Linked DNA regions of Filimonas effusa. The protein of the gene in region 1 interacts with the protein of each later gene in a pairwise test. Links are inferred from orthologs where the notes say so. Each region holds a gene or a part of one and is shown on either strand. Other genes may lie near its edges. The genes, in order: topA and ESB13_RS00050.

What was found.
Region 2: the proteins of topA (region 1) and ESB13_RS00050 interact in binary tests that used the Escherichia coli proteins (3 or more experiments, as listed by UniProt). The link is inferred for Filimonas effusa from one-to-one orthologs.

What each region holds. Positions count from the first base shown.
Region 1 is NZ_SDHZ01000001.1:1,762,354-1,765,679, forward strand. The notes cover bases 321-3,318. They hold topA (type I DNA topoisomerase), read left to right. Parts: upstream 321-648; coding sequence 649-2,988; downstream 2,989-3,318. Other genes in these bases: ESB13_RS06625 (alpha/beta hydrolase), read left to right, coding at 321-598; ESB13_RS06635 (LOG family protein), read right to left, coding at 3,029-3,318. Outside these bases: more of ESB13_RS06625, read left to right, coding at 1-320; more of ESB13_RS06635, read right to left, coding at 3,319-3,326. UniProt on the Escherichia coli protein: Releases the supercoiling and torsional tension of DNA, which is introduced during the DNA replication and transcription, by transiently cleaving and rejoining one strand of the DNA duplex.
Region 2 is NZ_SDHZ01000001.1:7,102-10,155, reverse strand. The notes cover bases 60-2,785. They hold ESB13_RS00050 (IMPACT family protein), read right to left. Parts: upstream 1,863-2,785; coding sequence 1,257-1,862; downstream 60-1,256. Other genes in these bases: ribD (bifunctional diaminohydroxyphosphoribosylaminopyrimidine deaminase/5-amino-6-(5-phosphoribosylamino)uracil reductase RibD), read right to left, coding at 1,868-2,785; ESB13_RS00055 (3-hydroxyacyl-CoA dehydrogenase family protein), read left to right, coding at 409-1,254; ESB13_RS00060 (carboxypeptidase-like regulatory domain-containing protein), read left to right, coding at 60-319. In the rest of the region: more of ESB13_RS00060, read left to right, coding at 1-59; more of ribD, read right to left, coding at 2,786-2,995; prmC (peptide chain release factor N(5)-glutamine methyltransferase), read left to right, coding at 3,041-3,054.

The DNA.
Region 1 (3,326 bases):
ATTTGACAGTTTCAGTTACCGTTTCGAGGCTTATGTGGAACAATTGCTAAAGGAGGGTTGCCGGATACTCGCGTTTGATGCACCTGCTCATGGTATTAGTGATGGCAAGCGCTTTAACGTGCTGTTATACAAGCAGATGCTGGTTGAAGTAGCGCAAAAATTCGGTCCTTTCGATGGCATTATGGCGCATTCGGTAGGTGCATTGGCTGTAGGGCTGGCTATGGAGGAATTGCAGCATCCGGATGCGAAGCTTGTTCTGATAGCGCCTGCTACGGAAACAACGCGGGCTGTGCAGCAGTTTTTCACGATGTTCCCGGTGGATGCAAAAACGCATTCCGCTTTTCTGCAACTTATTGAAAATCTGGGCAGTAAACCACTTGATTGGTATTCTATGACACGTATTGTTCCTACGTTAGGCAATAGCATGTTATGGCTGCATGATGAGCAGGACCGGATCTGTCCGTTTGAGGATACTGCATCCTTGCGGGCATTGAACCTTCCCAATGTGCAGTTTATTACTACGAGCGGGCTGGGGCATAGTAAAATATACAGGGAAGCGGCTATTCAAAAACATATCATCAAGTTCCTTGTCTGTTGAAAATAATTTAACATTTTTTGTGTTTTGATCGTTTGCTTTAATATTGCAACATGGCAAAGAACCTTTTGATAGTCGAATCACCGGCAAAAGCGAAGACCATAGAGAAAATCCTGGGCGAAGATTTTGAGGTAAAAAGCTGTTATGGTCATATCCGCGACCTGGAGAAGGACGATATGGGTATAGACGTAAACAACAATTACCATCCGCGTTACATGGTTCCGGAGGACAAGGAAAAGGTGGTGAAAGAATTGAAGACACTTGCTAAGAAATCGAATGAGGTTTGGTTAGCATCGGATGAGGACCGTGAAGGGGAAAGTATCAGCTGGCACCTGGCGGAGGTGCTTGGCCTGGACCCTGCCACGACCAAAAGAATTGTGTTTCACGAGATTACCGCTCCTGCTATCAAGAAAGCAGTAGATACTCCCCGTCGTATCAATATGGACCTGGTGAATGCGCAGCAGGCGCGCCGGGTACTGGACCGGCTGGTGGGTTTTGAGCTGAGTCCTGTATTATGGCGTAAGATAGGCATGCAACGCAGCCTGAGCGCCGGCAGGGTTCAGAGTGTGGCAGTAAGGCTGATAGTAGAGAGGGAACGTGAAATCAACCAGTTTACGCCTGAAAGCAGTTATAAGGTAGAAGCTTTATTTGCAGCCAAAGATATCAACGGGAAGTCGGTTAGTTTTAAAGCTGACGGTCCTGCCAAACTCAACAGCCAGGAAACGGCTCAACAGTTCCTGGAAAGCTGTAAAGGCGCCACTTATGCGGTAGCAGATGTACAGGTGAAGCCTGCCAAGCGGACGCCTGCGGCTCCGTTCACCACTTCTACCCTTCAGCAGGAGGCTTCCCGTAAGCTAGGGTATGGTGTAGCCAAGACGATGCTGCTGGCTCAAAAGCTTTATGAAAGCGGTCAGATCACCTACATGCGTACGGACAGTGTTAACCTGAGTGACACTGCGATGGGCGATATCAACAACGAGATCAACCAATCGTATGGCAAACAGTATTATCAAAGCCGTCGTTATAAAAACAAGAATGAGAGTGCGCAGGAAGCGCACGAAGCCATCAGGCCAACTTATATGAACCAGCATACGGTTGACGATGCGGATACGCGGAGGCTGTATGAACTCATCTGGAAAAGGACGATCGCTTCTCAGATGAGCGATGCTGAGTTTGAAAAAACGATCGCCAAGATCAGCATTTCCACCAACAAGGATCAACTTACAGCTACCGGAGAGGTAATGAAGTTCGATGGCTTCCTGAAGGTATACCTGGAGGGAAAGGATGAAGAGGACGAGGAAGACACTGAAGGCATACTTCCGCCGCTTACTGTACAGCAGCAGCTGGAGTTCAGGGAGATGACCGCTACGCAGAAGTTTACCCGTCCGCAGCCTCGTTATACGGAAGCTTCGCTGGTAAAGAAACTCGAGGAACTGGGTATTGGCCGTCCTTCGACCTACGCTCCTACTATTTCTACCATTATCAAGCGGAATTATGTAGAAAAGCGTGATAAGGAAGGTGTTAAAAGAGATGTATCGATCCTTCGCCTGAGTAAGAGCGGTGAAGTAGAGAAAGAAGTTATACAAGAGAATACAGGCGCTGAGAAGTCGAAAATGTTCCCTACCGACCTGGGGATGGTGGTAACAGATTTCCTGAAGCAGCATTTCCAGAAGGTAATGGATTACGGCTTTACGGCGCGTATAGAACAGGAGTTCGATGAAATAGCTGATGGGAAGTTGAAGTGGGCGAACATGATCGATTCGTTCTACAAACCATTCCATTCGAATATCGAGGTAACGCTTGAAACTGCGGAACGCGCCAAAGGAGAAAGAGAATTAGGAATAGATGCGGCTACGGGCAAGAAAGTAATCGCGCGTATGGGCCGTTATGGTCCGATGGTGCAGATAGGCCATGCAGATGATGAGGAAAAGCCACGTTTTGCGAAATTAAAGTCGACCCAGAGCATAGAAACCATTAGCCTGGACGAGGCGATGGAGCTGTTTAAACTTCCGCGTAATCTTGGTTTGTTTGAAGGCAGCGAGGTTACTGTAAATATCGGCCGTTTTGGCCCCTATGCGGCTCATGACAAGAAGTTTTACTCCCTGAACAAGGAAATGGACCCTTATAGTGTAACGCTTGAGGAAGTGGCTCCTATGATCGAAGAGAAGCGTAAGGCCAAAGATGAGCGTACCATCAAGGTATTTGAAAAAGAAAAGATACAGGTTTTAAGGGGTCCGTATGGTCCTTATATCAAGCAGGGGCTGCGTAATTATAAATTAACGAAGGAGCAGCAGGAGAAGGCTGCGGACCTGACCATAGAGGAGGTAAAAGCGATCATTGAAGAATTGAAGGCCAATCCTCCGAAGAAAGTGGCCAGAAAGAAAAAATCGTAATAATAAAGAAGGTGTATCGTTTTGATACACCTTTTCTTTTTCAGGTAGTTCTTTTAGTGATCCATTTGTCGACGGAGGGGCCTTCGTGGTTTTCCATGCCTTCGAGTACGTCGCCGATATTATCACTGGCTATCAGCATTTTCTGGTAGACATCTTTTAAGAATCCTTTTTCTACCATTGACTGGATGAGGGTGATAAGCGGATCGTAGAAGCCGTTGATGTTGAGTAATGCCACCGGTTTTTTGTGCAGTCCGAGCTGGGCCCATGTCAGCATTTCGAAAAACTCTTCCAGGGTGCCAAAACCTCCGGGCAGTGCAATAATGCCGTCGGACAGTTCA
Region 2 (3,054 bases), 1.8 Mb from region 1 along the record:
TAATGACACGGCATTTCTGCCGGCTACGATCTTAAAGCCACGTCCCTCGCGCGAGCAGTTTGAGCGCGATTTTGTAAGTACGCAGATCCCTGCCGACCAGATCGAAATAGCGCGTCAGAATACGGATGAAGCCACCCGCCGGATATTGGTAGCTACACTTCCTGCCGACGGCAGGGAGGCCGTAAACATGCAATTACGCCAGCAGGCTACCCGTTACTACTACCAGGGGCAACAGCCACCTGTAAACCTCTTTAACCCTTTTGCATGGGGTGAATTTATCAAGGCCTGGAAACGAGGGGATTTTAAAAAGAAGAATTAGGAGTGGCAGAACGAATAAAGAACAAACTTCTGCCGGCCATACTAATATATGTTAGCATGCCTTATTTTCGTTGTTAAACGAAAGGCCGTATGCAAAAGATAGCTGTTATTGGGGCAGGCACCATGGGAAATGGTATTGCACATGTATTTGCCCAGTATGGATTCACCGTATCGCTGGTGGACATCGATAGATCCCTTTTAGATAAGGCATTGCAGCAGATCGGGAAAAACCTCGACCGCCAGGTAGGGAAAGCTGTTATTACCGAAGAGCAGAAAAAGAAGGCGCTTAGCCTGTTAACTCCCTTTACGGATATGGCGGCCGGTGTGGCAGAAGCTGATCTCGTTGTTGAAGCAGCCACGGAGAATACAGCTATTAAACTTAAAATATTTTCGCAACTGGATGAGCTGGCTCCTGCCGGCGCCATTTTAGCCAGCAATACTTCTTCCATTTCAATTACGAGAATTGCAGCGGCTACCAGGCGGCCCGAAAAGGTAATAGGGATGCATTTCATGAATCCCGTACCCGTTATGAAACTGGTAGAGATCATCAATGGTTACGCCACGGCCAAAGCTGTTACAGACACCATTGCGGCTTTAACGCTTAAGCTAGGCAAGACTCCCTGTGTAGCAGCTGATTACCCGGGTTTTATCGCCAACCGCATTCTGATGCCCATGATCAATGAGGCTATCTGCAGCCTATATGAAAACGTAGCAGACGCTCCTACAATCGATACCGTTATGAAACTTGGAATGGCTCACCCGATGGGGCCTTTACAGCTGGCTGATTTCATAGGACTGGACGTATGCCTGAGCATCCTCAAGGTGTTACATGAAGGATTTGGACAGCCTAAATATGCCCCTTGTCCCCTATTGGTAAATATGGTTACAGCAGGCAAACTGGGTGTTAAGAGTGGAGAAGGATTTTACAGGTATTAGAATTATACTTTACGGAGGGCTACATAGTGCATGTCTTTAAGGCGGTAGAGCGCTTCTTCCAACCTTGCTTTGGGGATGCCGATGGTGAGCAGTACGAAGAGCTGTTCCTGCTGACCGGCAATGCTGCAGTCAAGTTGTTTTACCAGCGTCATCACTTCATTCATGCGGGTATAATCGAACTGAAGTTCGTAAAGCACTTCTATAGGCTTTTGAATCACCGGCGTGAGTTGTAGCGCCATTACCGTTACAGTCTTGTAAGCCTGGATAAGGCCGGGAACGCCCAGGAGGGTACCACCAAAGTAACGCACGACAATTACGGCTACATTGGTCAGTTTTTTACTATCGATCTGGCCAAGCATTGGTTTGCCGGCGGAGCCGCTGGGTTCACCATCGTCGCTTACGCGGAAATTATTACCATCGAGACCAATACGATAGGCGAAACAGTGGTGAACGGCTTTGGGATGTTCCTTTTTCAGCCATTGCAATTTTTCCTTAAAATCGTCGACTGTTGCTATAGGGAAAGCAAAGGCGAGGAAGCGACTTCCTTTGTCCTTGTACTCGGCTGTGGTCATTTGTGCTATCGTCTGAAAAAAGGCCGCTTCCGCCATAGGTATTAGTTCTCGTTTATGGGTTTAAGGAAAAAATCTATTCTATCGTTCAAAAAACGTGTGGTGCCAACATGCAGGGCCGCTGGTAATTCCGGGGCTTTTAAGCCGCCCGGAGCCATCAACTGATCGTTGGTGATAACACGGGCTTCATCCCAGTAACCTTCGTTTAAACAGCGCTGCTGGAGGAAAGCGCCACCTTCTACCAGTACACTCAGCAACTGGAGCCTGAAACAGGCGTAGCTGATCTGGGGCAATAAGGGCTCGTCTTTTTCCAGGCGATAATAAAACACATTATTGCCTGTTGCTATATGCGGTGTTGATCTTTCCGCTGCTAAAGCCTGTTGTGCTGTCCGGATAGTAACAGCATCGAGGTTATCGGAGTGGTCCAGGTAATTAAATATGATGGTTGGAGGGCCTTCACTCAATAATTTCAGGGTTTTAGGCAAACGCAGGTTGGTATCAATTACCAGCCGGACAGGGCTTTTGCCATACCATAACCTGTTTGTAAGCAACGGATCATCGGCCAGCGCAGTATTGGTTCCTACCAGGATTGCAGACTCTTCATTACGCCAGCGGTGGACGATACGGTTCGTGAAGTCATTTGAAATCAGCAGGCGGTTGTCGCTGCCCGATCCAATGGCGCCATTGGCCGTTTGCGCCCATTTTAAAATGAAATAAGGACGTTGTTGTGTATGAAAAGTAAAAAAACGTTTATTGAGGTCGAGACATTCCTTTTCAAGAACACCTGTGACAACGCTGATGCCTGCGGCCTGCAGTTTTTCAATGCCTTTACCGTTAACTGCAAGGAACGGGTCACGGCTTCCTATCACCACCGTACGGATACGGTTGGCAATGATAAGATCGGCACAGGGTGGCGTTTTTCCGTAATGGGCACAAGGCTCGAGTGATACATAGATGGTAGCGAGCGGGATCAGATAACGGTCTTCTGCTGCCACGCTGTTGATACAATTCACTTCGGCATGTCCTTGTCCGAATATTGCATGGTAACCTTCTCCAATGATTCTGTCCTCATATACCAGCACGGCGCCTACCATAGGATTGGGCGCCACCTGGCCTGCGCCGAGGCGGGCCAGCTGAATACAGCGCTGCATATATAATTCGTGCGTGCTCATTGAATAACGGCGCAAAAATACTTGAAATGGTGGTAACATTGCAGCATGAGTATACAGGA